Regions from separate parts of the Mesobacillus sp. MER 48 genome, predicted to be linked through region 1. Evidence: riboswitches for the same ligand, from Rfam matches in the RefSeq annotation. Region 1 holds a riboswitch; each other region holds the start of a gene.

Evidence for each region. A riboswitch is a leader RNA that binds a small molecule or an ion and turns the genes downstream of it on or off. The one in region 1 is predicted to bind S-adenosylmethionine.
Region 2: another riboswitch for S-adenosylmethionine. It lies ahead of M3593_RS18890 (methionine ABC transporter ATP-binding protein); the one in region 1 lies ahead of mtnW (2,3-diketo-5-methylthiopentyl-1-phosphate enolase).
Region 3: another riboswitch for S-adenosylmethionine. It lies ahead of M3593_RS15205 (trans-sulfuration enzyme family protein); the one in region 1 lies ahead of mtnW (2,3-diketo-5-methylthiopentyl-1-phosphate enolase).

Annotation. Positions count from the first base shown of each region.
Region 1 is NZ_JAMAUR010000002.1:257,372-265,503, forward strand. Features, by position in the region: gene M3593_RS07500 (insertion element protein) at 1-1,037, shown strand, start outside; gene M3593_RS07505 (ABC transporter permease subunit) at 1,281-2,186, shown strand; gene M3593_RS07510 (ABC transporter permease subunit) at 2,179-3,090, shown strand; gene M3593_RS07515 (hypothetical protein) at 3,214-3,369, shown strand; gene M3593_RS07520 (carbon-nitrogen family hydrolase) at 3,602-4,384, opposite strand; gene M3593_RS07525 (pyridoxal phosphate-dependent aminotransferase) at 4,510-5,706, shown strand; SAM riboswitch class I at 5,769-5,876, shown strand; gene mtnW (2,3-diketo-5-methylthiopentyl-1-phosphate enolase) at 6,324-7,547, shown strand; gene M3593_RS07535 (2-hydroxy-3-keto-5-methylthiopentenyl-1-phosphate phosphatase) at 7,544-8,132, shown strand, end outside.
Region 2 is NZ_JAMAUR010000006.1:143,724-151,855, forward strand. Features, by position in the region: gene brnQ (branched-chain amino acid transport system II carrier protein) at 1-1,197, opposite strand, end outside; gene M3593_RS24125 (hypothetical protein) at 1,513-1,647, shown strand; gene M3593_RS18870 (M20 family metallopeptidase) at 1,744-2,952, opposite strand; gene M3593_RS18875 (hypothetical protein) at 3,008-3,388, shown strand; gene M3593_RS18880 (MetQ/NlpA family ABC transporter substrate-binding protein) at 3,465-4,301, opposite strand; gene M3593_RS18885 (methionine ABC transporter permease) at 4,317-4,967, opposite strand; gene M3593_RS18890 (methionine ABC transporter ATP-binding protein) at 4,957-5,988, opposite strand; SAM riboswitch class I at 6,229-6,332, opposite strand; SAM riboswitch class I at 6,422-6,525, opposite strand; gene map (type I methionyl aminopeptidase) at 6,701-7,444, opposite strand; gene M3593_RS18900 (ZIP family metal transporter) at 7,702-8,132, shown strand, end outside.
Region 3 is NZ_JAMAUR010000004.1:77,944-86,075, forward strand. Features, by position in the region: gene M3593_RS15190 (amidase family protein) at 1-698, shown strand, start outside; gene M3593_RS24060 (hypothetical protein) at 723-857, shown strand; gene M3593_RS15195 (YitT family protein) at 1,051-1,917, opposite strand; gene M3593_RS15200 (CBS domain-containing protein) at 2,093-3,379, shown strand; SAM riboswitch class I at 3,468-3,570, shown strand; gene M3593_RS15205 (trans-sulfuration enzyme family protein) at 3,639-4,784, shown strand; gene M3593_RS15210 (methyl-accepting chemotaxis protein) at 4,875-6,170, shown strand; gene M3593_RS15215 (YflT domain-containing protein) at 6,247-6,819, shown strand; gene M3593_RS15220 (hypothetical protein) at 6,937-7,080, opposite strand; gene safA (SafA/ExsA family spore coat assembly protein) at 7,204-7,812, shown strand; gene M3593_RS15230 (lmo0954 family membrane protein) at 7,999-8,132, shown strand, end outside.

The sequences.
Region 1 (8,132 bases):
CAACTCATATCGTTGTCAGTAGTGATGTTTTAAATAGATATGTATTTAGGGCTGATGTAGCTTATGATTGGAATGTAACATTAGAGGATATAGCCGAACAAACCCAAAGGCTTAAAGATGACCACCTTCATCGGTTCGCACGGAAATATGGACATTTAAAATATTCATTTGCGCCACAGCCGCCATCTATGTTCGATTCACAGTCGGAAAATGAATACGCTATGGAATATACAGGTTTTATTAAAAGAGCTGATTACATAGACGGTTTGCATGTTAATTCCACCTATACGACCCTTGCCCACTTTTGGCATATGAAACAGCTTTTGAATGCAAAAGAATGGCGTTTTGTTACAGACCATGATACCTCCATAATATCTGCATTAATGAGAGCATTTTCTAAAGAGGTAAGGTTGAGTGATTTACATCATTTCATTTATAAAATAGTGGATAAGAGTAAGTCTTTGTCTGACAATATGAAGGATCATAGAGAGGCACATTCCGAATTAAGAAAATGGGCTTTGGAAATAGGTATTGATAATAAAAGCACATATCAAATAGCTAGATTAAAGCTTGAACAAGACTTAAAGAGGCATCTTTTTTTCGAAGAAGTCAAAAAAGATAGTACAATAACGCGAAAATGGGCCCAAAACCCAATAATACATCCACTCCCTTATAAGGATACTGGGTATGCTACTGTGGATGTCACAACTGATGTCAGTTCATTGGAGCCAGAAGAGCTTGCAAGATTAATTCAAAAGGTCAACAACAAAGCCACAGATACTTTTATCAATCAAATCCGAAGAGGAATTACAATATTAGAAAGGCCTTTAGTGAGTTCCAGAGGAGATGGAAAGAGTTATATTTACTCTAATTTCAATCCTAAATATGCTCAATATGCAACAACTATTTTGAGAACATACTACAATTTCTGTAAGCCTTATAAAGCTTTTAAACAGGATTCATTACAAACACCTGCCCAAAGAATTGGAATCGTTGATAAAGTTTATGATTGGACAGACATAATTTACTTCAGATAAATTCAAAGCATCTTATCTATCTAACTCAGATAAGGTGCTTTATTCCATTAGACCAGGTTTTAAATAAATATCCTTCCTAGATAAAATAAAGTTATTCATGGTAAAATTATGGAAAGATTTCGAAATATTGTTCTATATTATTAATTAAAAAATGTTACTCGTACAAATTTTTACTGATTTTGGAACTTTATTACGTATTATTCGTATTGAATATTAGTGGAATTTTATGAGAAAGGAGACTAAATGAAGAATTACTTACAGTTTCTTAATTTGTACATATTGTCAAAAGGAATTAAACTCTTCTTGAAAGTGTTATTACTTTTTCTTACCGTACTTATGTTAGCTTCTATGAATTCTCTAATTTACAACCAAAACATTTTGGGGTTTTACCCACTCGAATTTTTGAATACAGTTAAAACTACTTTCGGAAATTTACGCTCATTAAAAGATGGGTTGATACTAATCCCTCACATGGTTAAAACAATTTCCATTTATGATTATTTACCAAAGGCGTATAGCTACTCCATGACAGTGTTGTTTAGCGCATTATTACTTGGTGTTATTTTAGCATTTACTTTTGTTTATATGTACCTTTGGCTCCCTTTGAAAGCTAAAAGGTTAGTTAGAAAGATTATTTCTATCCTCGAAACTTTGCCGGATGTATTTATTATCATGAGCTTTCAGTTCGGAGTAATTTATTTGTATAAAAAGACGGGGCTTAAATTTTTACAAATATATAGTTTGAACACGGAAGTGTACATCATGCCCATTATTTGTCTCATGCTGGTACCTCTTTTTATGCTGATCAGAATCATGATTACTTTGTTCGAAGAAGAATACGAAAAACTGTATGTAAACTTTGCAAGGGCTAAGGGGCTTAGTCAGCTGGAAGTATTCACAAAACATGTAATTAGAAATATTATATATTCTTTTTCACAATATTTATCGCTCATATACTGGATGATGATTACGAGCTTAATTTTAGTAGAATACCTATTTTTGATTGATGGCTTCACATTATTGCTTTATAGGTTTGTTTCACCTGAAATCTTTATCCTTGCCGTCGGTTTGATTCTACTTCCTTATGGCTTAATAATGCTGTTAATTAAACTCATAAGAAGAAAAATCGGGGTACCACAGCATGAATAATTTTAAAAAACCATTGTTGTTAATCATAGGACTATTGCTATTGGTGTTGTTTGTTAGCGTTGTATATTCATCTATTTTTAAAACGGATGCCGAACCCGAACGTATCCGTTATAACGAAAGCGGTGAGGTTATTGGGAAGGCTCCATTCCCACCTTCTTTAACTCATCCATTAGGAACTGATAAAGTTGGAAACGACCTTGCTGTTAGAATGATAGAAGGTGCCAAATATACAATCCTTTTTATTACCGGAGTTTCATTCTTAAGAATTTTAGTCAGCTTGATAATAGCTTATTTTCTCGTTTTTCCATTTAAAAGAATAAGTGAATGGGTTGAAACGGTCTTCATTCCTTTTAAATATATACCTGGCCTTATCTTAGTGCTGCTCTTATCTCCTGATTTAAAAGAAGCAATTGTTCAAATGGGTTTCTGGAAAGTCATCCTGTATCAGTTTTTCCTGTTTGTTTTCATTGGGATCCCAATACTCTCTGCTGTACTGACAAAAGAATCTCGTAATGTATTGAAAAATGAATACATTGAAGCTTCCAATCAATTAGGGGCAAGCAGTTGGCGTATTTATACTAAGCACATTATCCCGGTTTTAAAAGACAGGCTTATCGTTACATTTCTTCAGCAATTATCTATCAACTTGTTGTTGCTTATTCAATTAGGGGTTTTTCAATACTTTATCGGTGGATCCAAGCCAGGAAACATTGCAGCAGCAGAAGAAGTAGTTCCAAAGTATTTGTCTGAATCAGGTGAATGGGCAGGCATGATAGGTCAAGGAAAGGATGAATTCTTGACTGCACCCTGGACCTTCTTTGGTCCGCTGTTAATATCAGTATTTTTCTTGATTTTGATTAAATCACTTGTGAACAAGATTGAAGATGCTAACCGAAAAATATAATTAAAGAAGGGTTGAAGTGTGCTAAGTAATAGACGTTACATTTTCATAATTTCTTTATGAACGAACGGTTTAGTATAAACAAACTTTTTGGACTCATTTGAGTAAGAAAGGGGTCGATCCTTTTTGAATTTAGATTACAAAAAGAAAAAAATCCAAAAGGATTACCATAGGGAAGTTAGCAAAAAAATGGACGAAAAAAAAGAACCTATTTGGGTAAATGTTGTATCAATTATTGTGATTGTTAGCTTTATTTTACATCTCTATATTGATTGGTTATAAATACAAGCAACAATTCAACCATTTTTTTGAAAAGACACCCTTAAACAAAAAGGTTGAATTGTTGAATAAGAATGTTAATTTTTCGGCTGTGAAAATACAATTAATCAGAAAAAAGGCGTGTCAAAACTGATGTCAGTTTACACGCCATTTTCATTGTCATTTAAAATATATGCACCCTAAAACGGAACGGTTTAGGGCTTTTCCCAGGCGGTTTTTTTGCTGGATATATGCATTAATACAGTTCAGGCCGCCTGTCTGCAAAAATAGGGATTTTGCTCCTCGCCTCTTTAACCTGATCAAGATCGATTTCTGCGAACAGGATCTCCTCGCCTTCCCCGCCTTCAGCGATCACGTCACCCCAGGGACCGATGATCATTGAATGGCCCGCAAATGTATTGTTAGGATCCGCTCCGGCGCGGTTGCAGGCAATGACAAAACATTGGTTTTCAATGGCACGGGCAATAAGCAAAGCGCGCCAGTGTTCAAGCCGCTGGATAGGCCATTCTGCGACAATGAAGAGTGCTTCAACATCTTGAAGGGCATGGGCACGCACCCATTCCGGGAAGCGGATGTCATAGCAAATCAGCCCGGCGAAACTATGTCCGTCCAAAGAGAACAAGCCTTTTTCTTTCCCAGCAGCGAGGTATAAGTGCTCATCCATAAGCTGGAACAGGTGAAGCTTACTGTATTTTCCGGCAAAATTACCATTCTTGTTATAAATGAGCATTGTATTTTCAATGCCAGCTTCTGTTTTGTTGGCAACGGAACCGCCAATAAAATGGGTTTGGTGCTTCACAGCTGCTTCATGGAAAAAAACTCTGGCCTTCTGTGCTTCTTCTTCGGCTGTGCCATCCAAATTGGCCAGATCGTATCCGGTTGTCCATAGTTCAGGAAGGACCATGATATCTGGATTATGAGAACTTGCCCGGTCAATCATAAGGGATGCAGCAGCGTAGTTTTTTTCAGGGTTTCCGAATGCTATATCCATCTGCAAGCATGCAATCTTGAATTTCATATAAAGTCACCGCCATAGTTTCTGAAAATTATATCTTTACAAGTTACTATTTACGTTATATCATTTGTGACTAGAATTTCAAATTAAAAAATTTAAAATTAATAAATAATTAAGCAGGTGAGAGAATGGAGTTCGAACAATCTGAGTTATTGAAAAGCCTGCCCAGACAATTTTTTGCTTCGCTCGTGCAAAAGGTGGGCACATATACCGAAAAAGGGGCTGATGTCATCAATCTCGGACAGGGGAATCCTGACCAGCCTACCCCGGAACATATTGTGGACACATTAAAAACAGCTGCCGAAAATCCTCTGAACCATAAGTATTCACCATTCCGTGGATTTCGGTATTTAAAAGAAGCGGCAGCTGAGTTTTATAAAAGGGAATATGGCGTCGATCTTGATCCTGAAGAGGAAATTGCCATCTTGTTTGGCGGCAAGGCTGGACTGGTCGAAATTCCTCAATGCTTGTTGAACCCTGGAGACTCGATCCTTGTTCCAGATCCTGGCTATCCTGACTACTGGTCAGGAGTCGAGCTGGCAAGGGCAGAAATGATAAAAATGCCGCTGAGAGAAGAAAATGGCTTCCTTCCTGACTACACCGAGTTAGGCTCCGAAGAACTCGCCCAGGCGAAATTGATGTTCTTGAATTATCCTAATAATCCCACTGGAGCGATTGCGGATCAAGCATTCTTTGACCAGACAATCGATCTTGCACAAAAACATAATATATGTGTTGTCCACGATTTTGCTTATGGGGCGGTTGGCTTTGACGGAAAACGCCCATATAGCTTTCTGCAGTCAAAGGGTTCCAAGGATATAGGCATCGAGATTTATACTTTATCGAAGACGTATAATATGGCCGGATGGCGAGTGGGTTTTGCAGCTGGCAACAAGAGTGTGATTGCTGCAATTAATTTACTCCAGGACCATATGTACGTCAGTTTGTTTGGTGCGATCCAGGAGGCTGCTGCCGAAGCGTTGCTTGGATCACAGGAATGTGTAGCAGAATTGAATGACTTGTATGAATCAAGAAGAAACATACTCATTGACGGTTTGACAGGTATTGGCTGGAAGGTCACTGCACCCAAAGGGTCTTTTTTTGCCTGGCTTAAGATACCCGAAGGATTCACCTCATCCGTTGATTTTGCTGACTTTCTTCTGGAAAAAGCCCATATTGCCGTTGCACCTGGAATTGGGTTTGGCGAGTATGGTGAAGGCTATGTTCGGGTAGGCTTGCTCACTTCTGAAAAGAGATTGAAGGAAGCAGTCAGCAGAATCGAAAGCTTAGGAATTTTCAAAAAAGATATTGACAATGATTTGTGAACCTGACATAATCCTAATTAATAAATTCACTTTAACCAATTAAATAACTTAATTAAATTATTTTCTTATCAAGAGCAGGCGGAGGGACGAGCCCGATGAAGCCCGGCAACCGATCCAGCATAATGCTGGGCACGGTGCTAATTCTTGCAGCGAAAGCTGAAAGATAAGAAGAGTTTAGTGAACGTCCTAACCTCTTCTTTGTGAAGAGGTTTTTTTAATGCTTTTTACAATTTGATTGGCTCCAGTGCCCAGCCCTCGAGACGCTTGGCTAGCTGCGGCTCCTAACTCCTCGAGACGTTTCGGTCCTGCCAATGAAGTCAAAGAACGACTTCACTGTCAGGCCCTCCAACGCTTGTCGGAGTTGGGCAGTCGCCTTCGCTTTTCGAATTATCTAGTGTCGCCTCCTGGAAACTCCGAAACTTCAACTCCGCCGGCAGAAGCAAAAAGCGCTTCTTTATCGGAGTCTCCAGTTTCTGCGTTTCTGGGCAGTCAGCTATACTTTTCGATTTCGATACTGGGCAATGAATTCAAAGAACGGCTTCACTGCCTGGCCCTCCAGCGCTTGTCGGAGCTGGATAAGGCGCTATCGATTTTCTAACTGAAAGGAATTGATTTTCATGAGTGAAATTACAGCAACTTACATAGTCCATGACGCTAAGCATAACCCAGAGAAAAAAGCAGAGGGAATAGCACTTGGTTTGACAGTAGGATCCTGGACAGATTTGCCGGAATTGGACCAAAAACAATTAAAAAAGCATAAGGGAAGAGTGGTTTCGGTCGAAGGCAGTGGCCTGGACGCAAATTCTGATACCGTGGCGACCATTAAGATCGCTTATCCGGCTATCAATTTTTCTCCAGACTTGCCGGCAATTCTTACAACGGTTTTTGGCAAGCTATCGCTCGACGGAAAAATAAAGCTGGTCGATCTCGAATTCGGAGATCAATTGAAAAAAACTTTTCCAGGTCCCCGATTCGGGATTGAAGGAATCCGCAATAAGCTGGGTGTTTATGACAGGCCATTGCTTATGAGTATCTTCAAAGGAGTGATCGGCCGCGACCTTCCATTCCTGTTAAAACAATTGAAAGAACAAAGTCTTGGCGGAGTCGACCTGATCAAGGATGACGAAATCTTGTTTGAAAATGAGCTTGCTCCTTTTGAAAAACGAATCATGTCAGGAAAACAGGTCCTTGAAGAAGTCTATCAAACTACCGGTCACAGAACGCTTTATGCTGCCAATCTGACGGGCAGAACGACCCAGCTGAAAGACAAGGCGAGAAAAGCAGCTGAGTTGGGAGCGGACGCATTGCTGTTCAATGTTTTTGCCTACGGACTTGATGTACTGCAGGAGCTAAGGGAAGATGATGAGATTGGCATTCCGATCATGGCGCATCCCGCGGTAAGCGGTGCGTTTACAGCAGCGGATGAATATGGTTTTTCCCATTCTTTGCTGCTCGGGAAGCTTCTACGCTATGCTGGTGCAGATTTCTCCCTGTTTCCATCTCCTTATGGCAGTGTCGCCCTTGAAAAACAGCAGGCTCTTTCGATCGCTGAGGCATTGACTGCCGAGGACCAATTCAAGAGAACATTCCCTGTCCCATCCGCTGGTATCCATCCGGGAATGGTTCCCCTTCTTATCGAGGATTTCGGACTGGATTCGATCATCAATGCTGGCGGCGGTGTTCATGGACATCCCGGGGGAGCACAGGGAGGCGGAAAAGCTTTCAGGCAGGCGATCGACACAGTGCTTAAAGGTAAAACGCTCGAGGAAGGTGCTCATGAATTCAATGAGTTGAGGGCAGCAATCGAACTTTGGGGTTTGGCTAAGGCGGTGGCAAAATGAGCCACCCAGTCATTTTCTGTGACTTTGATGGTACAGTGACCGAAAAGGATAACATTATAGCCATCATGAACCGGTTTGCTCCAGATGGGTGGGAAGAACTGAAGGAAGGAGTGCTGAATCGTACGATTTCCATCAGGGAAGGAGTCGGGAAAATGTTCTCCCTCCTTCCAGTCAGCCTGAAGGAGGAAATAATAGAGTTTGCCTTGAAAAATGCGAGAATTCGTCCCGGGTTCCAGGATTTCCTTGATTTTGCGAGAGAGGAGGGGATTCCTGTCTATATTGTCAGCGGCGGGATTGACTTTTTCATTGAACCGATCATCAAATCATTCGGGCCGATTGAAGGCATTTTTTGCAATGGCTCAGATTTCTCAGGTGAATCAATAAAAATTGAATGGCCAAACAGCTGTGATGATCAATGTTCAAATGATTGCGGTTGTTGCAAGCCAACCATCATGAGGAATCTGGATCAGGACGGAATCTATAAAATCGTCATCGGTGATTCCGTGACCGACCTCGAAGCAGCCAAACAGGCAGATTATGTGTTTGCGAGAGATTATTTAAAAGATAAATGCGAAGAATGGAAGA
Region 2 (8,132 bases), on a different contig from region 1:
GGGAACATTTGCTGCTAATGTACTATATCCATCAAAAAAGCTTACAAGAAATGTCATCGCCATCGAAGCAGAGTATACGCTCTGTTTATTACCGAATAGCGGTGATAATAGGGTTAACAGGATCAGGATGATGGCTAAAGGATACAGGAACATTAAAACCGGTACAGCGAATTGAATGATATTGTTTAAGCCGAAGTTTGCAATGGCAAAGGAAACGAAGCTTAGAATAAATACATAACTTCTGTATGAAACCTTCGGAAACACGTCATGGAAGAACTCGCTGCAGGCTGTGATCAGGCCTATGCTTGTTTTTAAACAAGCAAGCACAATGATGGTAGCAAGAAGGACGGCACCGAATGAGCCAAAATAGTGCTGTGCGACTGCTGCAAAAATCTGGCCGCCATTTTCGAATGTCCCGATGGCTGTCACGCTTGATGCTCCCATAAATGTTATAAGCCCGTAGATGAGCATCATCAGTGACATTGCGAAAATCCCTGATTTCATGGTTGCTTTGGCGATTTCTTTTTTGCCAGTAATACCTTGTCTTTTAATCGCGTGGATGACAACAATCCCAAATGCCAGGGATGCCAGGGCATCCATTGTATTATATCCTTCTTTAAAACCTGTCATGAAGGCAAGCTTCTCAAAAGCACCTGCAGGTTCACCATAACTCCCCATTGGATTGAATATCGAAAATCCAATTAAAAGAAATAAAAAAACGAGAAACGCCGGAGTCAAATATTTGCCGATGTAATCCATGACCTTTGCTGGATGGAGGGAGAAAAAATAAACAATGGCAAAAAAGATGAAGCTGAAAATCCCCAGCCATAAACCAGCCTGCCCTGGAGCAATATAAGGCTCAAAACCAACAACGAATGGAACAGTGGCTGTTCGTGGAATCGCAAAAAATGGTCCAATGGTTAAGTATAGAACTGTGGCAAAGGCAATGCCGAAAACAGGGTGCACTCTGCTGGCCAAATCACGCAATCCGGTGCTGCCGGAAAGCCCGATCGCCAATATACCTAAAAAGGGAAGGCCAATGGCTGTGACCAGGAAACCGATTAACGCAGGCCAGAAGTTTGTGCCTGCAAGCTGGCCTAATTGAATCGGGAAAATTAAATTCCCAGCGCCAAAGTACATGCCGAATAGCATGGTTCCAATGAGTGCATAGGTTGAAAATGAGATTTTTTGATGCAATTAAATTGCCTCCTCTTCTTGATGTAGTGAATCATGGTTTCTTCAGTTGGCAGGGAGGTATTTCTATTGAAGAAGGGAAGGAAATAGATAGAGAGAAATGAATTGTTCAATCTATCACAATAGAGTGTTCCGTTGTACCCAAAAGAAGAATAATACACATTACTATATATACTTACAGTTCACAAGTCAATGGAATTTTTAGTATTTTTAGAATTAAAGGAAAGCAATTCGCGGCAAGAACTTCTTCAGGAGTTTTGCTAACGGCGGTTCAGATTGCATCCGATAGAGAGAGTTTTGATTTCACGAGAGAATCTGATGACGATCGAACAAGCAAAAGCAATATTGAAAAATCCAGAGCTGGGACGACATTTGACAAGAGAAGAAATGGAGGCGATTGATTTCTTAATCAGCGTCGCCAAAGCAAGAGAACAGTGCTTCTGTTCCTTTTGATAGGTATCGATCAGGCTGGTAACTTAAAACAACCATAAGACCCTTGCGCATGGGCAAAGGTCTTCTTTCAATAGTGGGCAAGTATAAGGAAACAGGTTATTGTTTGTTTTCCGCTGCTTTCCTCAGCTCGAACTCAGCTTTGATATCTGTCAATAGTTCCTGGTTTGTAAATAATTGTAAAGCTGTCAGAGCAAGAGCTTTTGCTCCCTTTAGCAAGGCTTCGTCTCCCTCTGGTGAAGCTGCAGCTTCCCTGAAGGGAACAGTGTGGGCCACGAGATTATCAGGGCCTATCTTGATATAAGGGTGAATGGTTGGAACGACCTGGCTGATATTACCTGCATCGGTAGAGCCAATTCCCTCCCTTTCATTGGCTGCAACGTTCTCCCCAAGGTCTTGAATCACATTTTTAAAGACTTCATTATACCGATCATTCAATAGCAAATTATCGACTTTATTTTGGAAGGCGATAACATTCAGCTTTGCACCAGTTGCAAGGGCCGCACCTTCTGCAACAGCCTTTACGCGCTGGGTGACATCATTCAATCGGCTTCGGGTGGCTGCGCGGAGGAAGAATCTGGCTTTGGCATATTCAGGAATGATGTTCGGTGCATCCCCTCCATGGGTGATGATGCCGTGAATCCGAACATCATCCGTCAGCTGCTGTCTCAATGCATTGATTCCGTTGAACAGCTGGATCACAGCATCCAGAGCGTTTATACCTTCATGAGGAGAAGCCGCTGCATGGGCGGGCTTTCCGATAAATTCAAAGTCGAGAGGATCCACAGCAAGCGAGGTTGATGTCAATCTGGTCTGTCCTGAAGGGTGCAGCATCAAAGCCGCATCGATTCCCTCAACAAGGCCATGCTTTACAAAGCTTCCTTTCGCGCTCCCATTTGGTCCGCCTTCTTCGGCAGGCGTTCCAAAAACGACTGCTTCACCGCCAGTTTCATCCAATACTTTGCTTAGCGCGATCGCTGCGGCGACACTGGTTGTGCCTATGATATTATGTCCGCAGGCATGGCCAATCCCAGGCAGGGCATCATACTCTGCCAAAAAGGCGATGGATGGTCCCGGTTTTTCAGACCTTTTGCGAGCAACAAAGGAGGTTTCGTGTCCTGCTACCGCCTTTTCAACTTCAAAACCTTCATCTTCTAAAATATTGATAAGCCGTGCGGAAGCGAAAAACTCCTCATTGCCGATTTCCGGGCGTGCGTGAATTTCATGGCTGGTCGTTAAGTAAAGATATTGGTTCAGTTCCACGTTTTCTGTAATGATATCTTTAAGTGACTTTACTGATGTTGACATCCTGATTCCTCCTTTAAACTTTCATAAAAATAGTGAGTAACAGGGGCATCCCCTTTTGAAAGCTATTAACTTCAGTCCCAAGCCTGCTGGTCTTTCCCGAAAAGCGATGGCTTCCGCAATCATGATCGCAGAATATTCAAAGCTGCGCCCGAAAAGCGAAGGCTTCTGGAATTACGGTCGCAGAACAGTCAAAGCTGCGCCTGAAAAGCGAAGGCATCTGCAATTACGGTCGCAGAACAGTCAAAGCTGCGCCCGAAAATCGATGGCTTCCGCAAACTTGGTCGCAGAACGACCAAAGCTGCGCCCGAAAAGTGATGGCTTCAGCAATCATGGTCACAGAACCAGTCAAAGCTGCGTCCGAAAAGTGACGGCTTCCGTAATCTTGGTCGCAGAACGACCAGAGCTGCGCCCGAAAAGTGATGGCTTCCGCAATTAGGGTCGCAGAACAGTCGAAGGTGTGCCCGAAAATCGGTGACTTCAAGAATGACGGACGCATTAAATGAGATTTCTTCTTACCATCCAATCTCACTGAGCGGCACAAAGGTAGGGAGGGTGTTTCCTTTGTATTCTTTTTCGATGAATTCCTTTGTGTCATCCTGCTGGTAAAGTTCAGCTAATTTTTTCAAAGCTTCATTGTCCTTATCTTCTTCGCGGACAGCAATGATATTGATATATGGAGTGGCAGTGGCACTTTCAAGGAAGATGGCATCCTTCTTTGGTGTTAGTCCTGCATCAACCGCGATTCCGTTGTTGATGATCGATGCGGCTACATCCGGCAATACCCTTGGTGTCTGGCCGGCAACCAGCGGCACAAGTTCAAGATTCTTTGGATTTTCAACGATTTTATCGAGGGCGCCAATTCCGTCGAAGCCTTCCTCAAGCTTGATGAGCCCAGCTTCCTGGAGTAAAAGAAGTCCTCTTCCCATATTTGTCGCTTCATTTGCAAGAGCAATCTTCCCGCCTTCAGGAATGTCTTTCACTTCTTTATATTTTTCAGAGTAAATACCCATTGGAGCAATCATTGTGGTTGCGATTGGAACAAGGTCAAGATTATGTTCTTTGATGAAAGCGTCAAAATAAGAAACGGTTTGGAATGAGTTTGCATCCAATTCGCCTTCTGCAAGCGCAAGGTTCGGCTGGACATAGTCCGAGAAAGTGACGATTTCGACGTCAATTCCTTCTTTTTCTGCCTTTTTGGCGACAAAATCCCATACACGGTGATCTGTTCCGCTGACGCCAAGCTTTACTTTGACAGTCTCTCCGCCTTTCGCTGATGATGAGGAGCTCGAGCATGCTGTGCTGATTAATGCCAGACTAAGTACGATCAATGCTAGTAAAAGTTTTTTCATTTTTGATTCCTCCTGTTATCTTCTTCTGATTTTTTTAGCTGAAATATTTCCAAGGGATTGGAGCCCCTGTACCATGACTATCAAAATACCAACGGTGATGAACATTGTCTGGGTATCAAACCGCTGGTATCCGTATGTAATCGCGAGGTCGCCCAAGCCGCCTCCTCCGATTGCTCCGGCCATTGCCGATGCACCGATCAATCCGACCGTTGCAATCGTGAAAGCAAGAATGAGTGAACTCATAGCTTCTGGAAGAATGAATTTGAATACAATCTGCCATGGAGTGGCACCCATTGATTCAGCGGCTTCGATAACTCCTGGATCCACTTCCAACAAAGAATTCTCTACCAATCTTGCAATATACGGTCCTGCATAAAAGACAAGCGGGACGACGGCAGCGGCCGTACCAATTGATGTGCCGACAATCAGCCGGGTCAGCGGAATGATTGCGACCAGCAGGATGATGAATGGCACTGATCGGAATACGTTGATGACACTGTTAAGTACATTGAAGACAGGTGCATTTTCTAGCAAATGGCCTTTTCTCGTCACGACAAGCGCAATTCCAAGGGGAACTCCAAGGACTGCCGAAAACAGCAGGGAGAACGCGACCATTTGCAGTGTTTCAATTAATGCCTGGATGATTTGTTCTGAATTAACTAGCATGTGCGGTCACTTCCTTTATGTTGACTTTTTGCTGATTGATAAAATTAAGAGCCCTTAAAATTTCTTTATCACTTCCCTGGAACTCGACAATCAGGTTGCCGAATGGAATTCCCTGAAGCTCGGTGATATTTCCAAACAGAACATTGACATGGATATCAAAATTCTTTGACAGCTGTGACAGCAGCGGCTCGCCTGCTGACTCACCGACGAAGTTGATCCTAAATACCTTTTGAAGCCCCGAATGTCCTTTGATGATTCTGCGGACGGAATCTGGAATATTGTCATTCATGATGGTGCTGACAAAATTTCTGGCTGTTACTGTTTTGGGAGCTGAAAAAACTTCAAATACTGAGCCTTCCTCAATGATTTTACCTTCCTCGATGACCGCCACCCGGTCACAGATTTCCCTGATGACAGACATTTCGTGGGTAATGATTAATATCGTGATGTTGTACTCCTTGTTGATTTTTTTCAAAAGCTGAAGAATCGAACTTGTAGTCTGCGGATCCAGGGCCGAAGTTGCTTCATCACAAAGCAGGATCTTTGGCTGGGTTGCCAGCGCACGGGCAATGCCGATTCGCTGTTTTTGTCCGCCTGAAAGCTGGTCCGGATAATTGTCCGCCTTATCAGCGAGACCTACAAAGTCGAGGAGCTGATAAACCCGCTCTTTGATTTTCGCCTTCGGAACCTTACCGAGGACAAGCGGCATTGCGACATTTTCAAATACGGTCTTGGAGTTCAAAAGATTGAAATGCTGGAACACCATCCCGATATTCCTTTTAACCTCACGGACTTCTTTAAGTGAAAGGGAAGTCATGTCGCAGCCATCGACAATCACCCGGCCGGATGTCGGGCGTTCCAACAGATTCACACAGCGGATCAGTGAACTTTTTCCTGCTCCGCTAAAACCAATGACCCCAAATATCTCTCCTTCTTTGATTTCCAGATCAATTCCATTAAGTGCCGGTACCTTTTTCCCGCGGCTTTCATAAACTTTCTCCACTTGTTCAAATGTAATCAACAGTCTTCCTCCTTTGTAGATTGAAAAGCGCAAGCGCCTTGTTCAGCCCCGACAAGCGCTGGAGGGCCGACCGGTGAAGTCGTTCTTTGACTTCATTGGGCGGACCGAAGCGACTCGAGGGGCTAGGCGCTGTAGCTAGACACTAATTTAATACAAAAGTTTATAGTTTCTTAAAAAAGAAAAAAACCTCTTCCAGGAAACAGGAAGAGGCATGCCGCAACGAATGCAGGACAAGATCTCTTCTTATCTCCCAAGCTATTGCTTGCTGGATTTGGCACAGTCCTCAATGTGAGTCCGCTGCCGAGGCTTCATAGGGCCAGTCCCTCCGCCTCTCTTGATAAGAAAGTCTCGATATTAATTTGTAGATGGGGATTATTGGAAAATAAAAAGTCCCCTTCAGAAAGAAGAGGACATGAATTAAAAAGTCGGCCTCTTCTTATCTGTCAAGCTCACGCTTGCTGGATTTGGCACAGTCCTCCATAGGAGTCCGCTGCCGAGGTGTCATAGGGCCAGTCCCTCAACCTCTCTTGATAAGAAGTAACGAATATTGAGTTGTAAATCTTGTTTATTACTTTACTGCGTCACAGATAATGTGTCAATCATTTTGTGGGAATTTTTTTAGAAACACGAAAAATAGGAATTTAGTATTAAATGGCAGAGAGCCGATAAAAATACAAAAACCCCTGCATCGGCAAGGGGTTCAAGTGGAATTTTATCTGGTAATAACGATAGGTCCATTTTTAGTGAGGATGATTGTATGCTCACATTGTGCAACAAAGCTGTTTTCCGTGACATAAGTCCACTCATCATGTTCGTATTGGAAAACTTCTTCCTCACCAGTGGAGATGAATGGCTCAAAAGCGATGACCATTCCTTCTTTCAATAGCTCGTCATCCCATGGCTCATTATAGTTGTAGATGTGATCGGGAGCTTCATGGATGGTCCGCCCGATTCCATGTCCTGTAAGGTTTTTAATTACATTAAGTCCGTTTTTCCGCGCAGTCGCCATAACCGCCTTGCCCAGTCCGCTTTTCTTCGATCCGGGTTTCGCCTTTTTCAAGCCTGCTTCAAAAGCCTCAACAGCTGTTTCGCATATCTTCGTTAAAATCGGATCACCTTGGCCAACGACAAAGGAGATTCCTGTATCGGCAAAATAACCATTTTTTGATCCGGAAACATCGATATTAACGATATCACCTTCTTTAATGACGCGGCTCCCTGGAATCCCGTGTGCTACTTCTTCATTCACACTGATGCAGGTGTATCCTGGGAAATTGTATTCGCCTTTCGGAGCAGAAATCGCTCCATTTTCTTCAAACATGGCGCCTGCTAGCTCGTCGAGTTCCTTTGTGGTAATTCCGGGCACTGTCTTTTGCACCAATTCCTCCCGAATCATGCCGACAATCCTGCCAATTTCTTTTAATCCGTTAAAATCTTCTTCTGTTTTTGCAATCATGATTTAATTCCCTTCCATGTATGAACTATTTTATTAGCGTATCCCTTTTTTTCGTGAAAATCCATTCATCTGGCTCAGTGCCTTCAGATAAAAAATAAATAGGATTGGAATTACGTATTGAATGTAGTAATCTTGATAAAACAAACTTAGCGCCGTCTGATTTATGCAGAACAAGATATATTCACCACTTCATTATCCATATAATACATTAAAATGAGTTACATTTGATTACAGAGCAAGTCTTAGGAGGAAAAAAGATGCTTGATTTTTTCATGGGATTCCATCCGGTTGTCCAGGCGCTGATTGGGACTTTGTTTACCTGGGGAATGACTGCTTTGGGCGCTGCTTTAGTATTTACAACGAAAAATCCAAACCAAAAGTTTTTGGATAGTATGATGGGTCTCGCGGCAGGAGTTATGATTGCTGCAAGTTTCTGGTCACTACTTGCTCCTGCGATTGAAATGGGTGAGGGAGGAAGCCTGCCGAGCTGGATGCCTGCTGCGACTGGTTTTCTTTTAGGCGGGTTGTTCTTAATGGTCGTAGATAAATTGATGCCCCATTTACATCCTAATTTATCAATGGAAAAAGCTGAGGGAATCCATCCCGAAAAGAAAAGACGAAGTACTTTGATGGTCTTGGCCATTACCTTGCACAACATCCCCGAAGGTCTCGCGGTCGGAGTGGCTTT
Region 3 (8,132 bases), on a different contig from region 1:
CTGAATTCAACCATGACTCTCTTTTCGATAAAAAAGCATTAAAAGGCACAAAGATTGCTGTTGCCAGGGAAGAGTATATAGGTAAATGGACTAAGGAACAGGAACAAATTTTTCAAAAAGCGCTTGAAAAATTGGAGGAACTTGGCGCTGAGGTTATTGAAGCTGCAATCCCAGCAGCAAAAGCGAAGTGGGGACACAATGTTTTAAGCTATGAATTCAAGGCTGATCTGAATGCTTATTTAAATGGACTGAATATCCCAATCAAGACGCTCGCGGATGTCATTGCCTTTAATTATCAGCATGGTGAGAGAACGCTGAAGTACGGCCAGGAAGTGCTGCTGAAATCAGAAGCGACAAGCGGTGCTTTGACGGAAGCAGAGTACCTCGAAGAACTCGAGTACAATCTGTATATGGCCAGGGAACAGGGAATTGACTATGCCCTGAAGGAATACGGAGCAGATGTGGTGCTCTTCCCTATGGACGGCTCGACGATCGGCTCTAAGTCGGGCTATCCGTCAGTAACGGTACCAGCTGACTACACGGAAGAAGGAGAACCGGTGGGAATCACTTTCACGGGCACAGCCTTCAGCGAACCGCTGCTGATCAAGCTTGCATATGCCTACGAACAGGCAACCAGGGTCCGCCGTGCACCCGAACTTGGAATAAACGTAAACGAAAAAATCCATACTACACCTTGAATCCATTAAAAGGAGCGAGGAAGCATGGGTAAGCAAAAGCTAGGCAACGGAAACGCCCAGCGTAACAACAATAAGAAAAAAGGCAATAACACACCAGAAGAGCTAGTCGAGTTTACAACCGGCCAGAAAGAGAAAAAATTCAATAATCCGATTGATTAACAGTAAAATGCCCCTGCAATTTCCTCGCAGGGGCATTTTTATATAAGGATTGAGCTCTTTTAGAAATTGTATTGGCGAAAAAATAAATAATTCGACCACTTTTGGAGTTAATTCGACCACATTTTAAAATAATTTGGCGGATTTTTAATTTATTCGACCACATTCATGGATTATTCGACCAAGTCTGCATTTTTTAATGCCCGCTGCCCTTATCAAAATTACTCCCTGATACATCGGCCACATTCTCGATTGCGACAAGCGCGTTCGGATCGATATCATCAACCACCGAGCGCAGGGTGGACAATTCAATCCGGCTGACGATCGTATAGATGATTTTCTTTGGTTCGCTTGAAAAAACGCCCTGGCCCTGGATATAGGTCATGCCGCGTCCTAATTGCTTCAGCAGGGCTTCGGCGATTTCTTCCGGGACATCGGAAATGATTGTGACCGATTTTAACTCTTCCATACCCTCAACGACGACGTCAATCATCTTAAAGGCGATAAAATAGGTGATGATCGAGTACATGGCTGTTTCCCAACTGAACACGAGCAAGGCGGCCAAAAGGAAGATGAACAAGTTCATGATCATGACGATCTGCCCAACGGACACGGTGCGCTTCTTGCTGACAAGGATCGCGATGATTTCGGTGCCGTCAAGCGCCCCGCCAGCGCGGATGACGAGGCCGACACCGGTTCCGAGGATGACGGCGCCGATGATGGTGGCCAAAAATAAATCATCCGTCACCCGGTCGAAGTGATGGAAATACGCTGTCGTTACGGATAAAATAATGACACCGTACAGCGTCCGAAGCGTGAATTTCATGCCCATTCTCTTATATCCGATATAAAGGAAAGGCAGATTGAACAGGATCAGGAAAATACTCATCGAGACGTTGGTCAATTCCGCTGCAATAATCGAAAGGCCGATGACACCTCCGTCAAGGATGGCGTTGGGGACGAGGAACATATCAAGCCCGAATGCAGCGATAATCGCCCCGATTGTAATTGTCACAAGCTGTGTGACCTCTTTTATGACTCTTTTTTTCTTTGTTGCTGCCACTAAATATCAAACCCTTTTCTATAAAAATCTACTTTCTAATTGCATTGTATGTACTATACTTATTGTATCAAACTTAAAAGTCATCTGGAAATTCAACATTATATATCCATGATTAGTAAATGCGTGTTTTGGGGTAATGAGTAGGGAAGTGATTCGAAACAACGGAGGGACCATTTTGGCTAACGAAATTCAGGTTAAACATAGATCCAATAAGCAACAGACAACGTCGAAAAAAAGGAAAAATCAACACAATAGAAACAAGAATAAGAAAACCGGCAACAATTCATATCTTCGAACCAATCCAAGACCGGCAGTTGACGATAACCGCCTCAAGCGTGCCGAAGAGAACGTTGACGATCTGCCGAAAAAAGATTCCAGCAAAATAACAAAGCAGGATAGAAGCAAAGTAATCGATCAGAATAATGGTAAACCATCAAAAAAGAGAAACAGCAAAATAACGACTCAAGATAACACTAAAACAACAAAACAGAACAACGGCAAAGCAACTACCCAAGATAACGCTAAAACAACAAAACAGAACAACGGTAAAGCAACAACTCAAGAAAACGGTAAAACAACGGATCAAAACAACAGCAAAAAGACAAACAAAAGTAACGTAAAAACAACGAATCAGAACAGCACAAAAGCCATAAATCAAATCAGTGACAAAGCAAAAAACCAAAACACAGGCATTGAAAAATCGCAAAAAGCTTCTGCTTCTCAGGCGTCTTCAGAAAATCAAGAGGTAAAGCATAAAGAACAATCCGGCAAGTTTGAAACGGCTTTTAACCGGATCCATAAAGCGCTGAAGGAAATGGTGAAGGGGACGGACAGCGATGCGTTTGTCGAGCTGCTGTACTCTGGCTATAAGAATCATTCATTGGTCCGCAAGTATAAAAGTGAACTGCATCAGTTTGCCAAGCTGCGGAATGCGATTGTCCACGAACGGGTGAATGCGGATTATTATATTGCCGAGCCGCATATCGAGGTAGTCGAGCGGATTGAGGAAATCGCGAAGGAGTTCGAGAAGCCGCAGACGGCATTATCAATCGCGACCAGTCCCGTGTTTTATTATTATGAGGATGCTTATCTAAAAGATGTGCTTAAGGTCATCAACAAGTTTGATTTTACGAGATTCCCGGTCTATGACAAGGATGATAAATATGTTGCACTGCTGACTTCAACAGAGATCATCCAGTGGATGGCGAAGCATTTTTCCGACAGTGTCGTTCACTTTGAAGATGTGCGGGTGAAAGAATTGCTGACCAAGGGGAAAAATTATTTCGTGACGTTTGTGGATGAGGAAGCATCTTTATACCATATTGAGGAATTATTCGAGCGTTACCACACGAGGGGCAAGAAGCTCCAGGCGGTCATTATCACGGAAACAGGCGACCGCCACGGAAAGCCAATCGGTGTCATCACACCATGGGATTTGCTTGACAGTGATCCAGAAGATTGACTTCACAAATCTTTAGAAAATCGTTCATTGACGAATTTACAGCGATATTGATATACTTCTGCTAATATTAATGATTTTAAATCAATAACTCTTATCCAGAGCGGCGGAGGGACAGGCCCTGCGAAGCCCGGCAACCTTCTTTTTTCATTGAAAGGTGCTAATTCCTGAAGAACGATTTCTGAAGATAAGAGAGGCTTAGCAATTGGAACCTCTCCTTATTTGGAGAGGTTTTTATATTTTTTAAAAGCAGGTGGATGAAATGACGAACAACAGATTTGAAACGGAAGTGCTTCACTCTGTACATACTAAGCAGCAGGGTATTAAAAGCAAGGCAACACCGATTTACCAGACTTCAGCTTTTACCTTCAATGATCTTGATGAATTGGAGGGTTTTTATCAGGGTGAGGGCAATTATTTGTACTCCAGGGTCGGCAATCCGAATACGGATGAACTCGGGCAAGCGGTAGCGGCTCTTGAGCATGCAGAGGATGGTGTGGCGGCTTCATCTGGATTGGCTGCAATTTTGGCAGGTGTCCTGGCAGTTGTGAAGAGTGGGGACCATATTGTTGCGGCGGACGATGTGTATGGAGGTAGCTTCCATATGCTAAAAGCAGAGCTTGAGCGCTTCGGGATTGAAACAACGTTCGTGCCGTTCTCGGATTTGGGCAATGTCACAAACGCCATCAAGCATAATACAAAGCTTCTATACACAGAGTCGATCACGAATCCGCTGCTTCGCGTTGAAAAGCTGGATGAAGTCATCGAGCTGGCAAAGATTAAAAAACTCGTTGTATTAGTTGATAATACGTTTGCCACTCCGCTCCATGTGCGTCCATATGAAGGCGGTGCCGATCTGGTTGTCCACAGTGCGACAAAATATATTGGCGGGCATAGCGATGTCACTTCAGGCGTCATTGTTGGCAGGAAAGAACTGATTGCCGAAGCACGCGCGAGAATCGTCAACCTTGGGGCGAATCTGAGTCCATTTGAAGCGTGGCTGACCTGCAGAGGCTTGAAGACGCTTGCCTTGAGAATGAAAGCACAATCGGAGAATGCCAGATTGCTTGCCGAAAGTCTTCGGGAAAATAAGAATATCGCAAAGGTATACTATCCATTCGCAGAAGCTGAACAAGGATTTGGGGCTATCGTATCAATTGAGCTGGCGGAGCATGTGGATCCTGCCCAGTTTTTCAAATCGCTTGGCTGGGTAAAAATCGTTCCGACACTTGCGGGCGTCGAAACCACCGTCTCCCATCCGCTGAAAACCTCCCATCGCGCACTCCCTCCTGAGGCGCAGGAAGAACTTGGCATCACTTATCGTCTGGTGAGGATTTCGGTCGGAATTGAGCACGGAGAGGATATCGTTTCACAATTTGAAGCTGCGCTGGCTAAAGCTGTTGAATAGGATGGAAAATTTTCTGGAAATGCCGATATTATGATAGAAAGATCATTCATCCCCAGTGTTCGCGCTGGGGATTTTACAGGAGTGGATAGTATGCGGGACCTTTCGTTGAAAACAAAGGTGTTTGCTTTTTTTGGCTTGTTATTCTTTGTTTATGCCATTTCGACGTTATACAATTTTTACTTGCTGAATTCATTCAAAGTAGACTCTGATCCAGCCGAACTGGTATCCAGGAGTATGTATTCGACAGCCATTGCGGGTTCACTTATTTCAATAGGGTGCCTTGTTTTCATCATTATTTTATTCAGAAGGGTATTCAAGCCCATCGATCGCCTCACACAAGCGACACAGAGAATTGTTCAGGGTGATCTGGCAGTGGAACTGGCCAGTGATTCAAAAGATGAGATTGGGAAGCTGACCTCCCATTTTGATGCGATGATCAGTCAATTAAGGCTGCTCGTAGCCCAATGCCAGGACAATACCCGGGTTTTGCACGACTCTGCAAGAAAGCTATTCGAGAATTCACAGGTCCATGAAAATGAAAGCGAGAGAATAAAAGCTTCCATTCTTCAAGTCTCTGCAGGTGCTGAACAGCAGCAGGGCCATTCGGCAGTGCTGAGTGATATTGTTGATAATATGGTGCAAAGAATCAGCGAGATTGCTGAACTATCGAATCGGATTGAGACAATGTCCACGACCAATGCTGTTAAAAGTGAACAAGGCCAGACGTTCATCAGTGAAACGAGCACACAGGTGGGACGGATGGATCAGATTACGAGGCAGGCTGCCCGGGATGCTGAATCACTGGCTGAAAAGACGAATAAAATCGAAGAGATCGTCAGTATCATTTCTGGAATTGCCAACCAAACGAATCTGCTGGCATTGAACGCGGCTATCGAAGCTGCACGCGCAGGGGAACAGGGGAAGGGTTTTGCTGTCGTGGCCGATGAAGTGCGATTATTGGCTGAGCAATCGCTTCATGCATCCCGGCAAATCCAGGAAACGATCGAGGTTGTCCGCAGTGACATTAAACAGATGGTGGATGTTATGTCAGGCGGAAGCATGGAAGTCCAAAAGGGTAGCAAGTTATTCGGCAATGTTGAAATGCAATATAATGAGATGCGGGATGGGATTCTGTCCATCCAGAAGGAAATTGGCACCATCAGCCAGTACACTGCAGATTTGAATCAGCAGACAGATAAATTGTTGACGATGAATAGTGAAACGAATGTCATTTTACAAACAAATGCAGCCGGGATTGCCGAAATGGCAGCAGGGTTTGAAAATCAGGGAGAGACGGTCAGGGAATTGACCTTGACGGCTGAGAACCTGACACAAGTTTCTTCTTCCTTGAACAGGACCGTATCCGTCTATACCCACAGCCAATAATCCTTCGACATCAGGTTTACACCTCCTGTATGCGGGTATCTTTAAAAGGACTACTCGTCTAAAGGAGGCTTTTATTATGTTTGAACATGAAAAACATCTTGTTGGAGTATATGATAACGAGCAAGACGCAATCCAGGCCGTAGAGGACCTGAAGAGGCAAGGGTACAATACCGACGATATCTCTGTTATTAGTAAAAACGACGATGAGATTGATCACGTCAACGAAGCAACCGGTACAAAGACTGAGGAAGGTCTTGCTGCAGGTGCGGCAACAGGCGGCATATTAGGCGGCCTTACAGGATTACTGGCAGGCATCGGAGCACTAGCGATTCCTGGAATCGGCCCAATCGTAGCTGCAGGCCCGATTGCTGCGACACTTACTGGTGCTGCAGTAGGCGCAGGTGCCGGCGGATTGGCCGGAGCATTAATCGGAATGGGTATTCCGGAAGATGAAGCAGAACGTTACGAAGGCTATGTAAAAGAAGGCAAAATCCTTGTAGTCGTCGAGCGTGAAGAGAACAGAGTCGGCCTGAATGATGGTACAACAACCACTGGTTTGGACGGAACAAGAACCACCAACCCGGTTGATGCACCTCTAACATCGGACAACCCGGCTAACACTCGTTTTGACAACACTCGTGATTTTTAATCGATAGAAAAGGCTGCCATTGGCAGCTTTTTTTATCGTCTCTGAAAATAACAATTTATGATTCCGGGATGTTCAAACGATAAAAGCTGGCTGCATCAATTTAGCAGCCAGCTTTTGCTATTCTTTCTCTTTAGTATCCAGTAAATCAATCCGGCTTGCATCATCGAAATCAAAAGCAGAGGTAATGAAAAACATTAAAGTACCGCCAAGCAGGCCGAGACAAATGACATAACCGATCGTCATAACCCATAGATATCCCATAATCCTCATTCCTCCCTTGATAAAACTATATGCATTGTTAAAGTGATGTTTTCTTGTTAGTTCAATATTCAACTGTATATTTTTATCAAATCTTCTCATCCTATCAGTTGAGGAGGAGTGAAGATGGTAAAAAAAATAATATTGGCCCTTGTTTTAATGAGTATGGCTTTTCCGACCGCATCATTCGCGCAACAAGTCTATACGGTTCAGAATGGGGACTCTTTATGGAAAATTTCGGTCAGGTTCAAGGTTGGCCTTTCGGAACTTATCGGTGCTAACCAGCAATTCAAGAATCCTAGATTGATTTATCCTGGCCAGCGAGTCAATATCCCTAATTTAAGCGCCGCAAAGAGTATTGAAAGCCAGGTCATCCAGTTGACGAACCACGAGCGGGCGAAGAATGGACTTAAGCCAGTGGCAGCTGACTGGCAGCTTTCAAGGGTTGCGCGTTACAAATCTGCAGAAATGAGAGATAAAAGTTACTTTTCCCATACAAGCCCTACATACGGCAGTCCATTCACCATGATGAGGAATTTTGGAGTCAACCACAGGAGCGCGGCTGAAAATATAGCAGCGGGGCAGAGGACCCCCCACGAAGTAGTCCAATCATGGATGAACAGCCCTGGACATCGCAAAAATATCCTTAGCCCTGCATACACCCACATTGGTGTCGGGCATGCTGCAGGCGGGGATTATGGACACTATTGGACTCAGATGTTCATCACAAAATAAGGAACGGAAGAAATACCCCGGTGAAGCTGTCACCGGGGTATTTTTATGAGAGGAAAACGCAAGAGTGACGACCGGTCCGGTATGGTGCTAAGCCTCAGGACCTACCTGAAAATCAAGCTCAGGCACGTTATGGATTTTTTACGGCAAAGGTAAGATGAGTACATAAGAGATAAGGAGGAATTGAACATGAAAAAATTTGGTTTACTGTTTGCCGGCTTCATCGCTGCAATGGTACTGATGTCAAACCTTGGTCCGCTTGTGGGTCTCGGCGTGAGCTTGCTGGTGCTTTACTTTGTCGTAAAGCAATTTTTAAAGGCTCA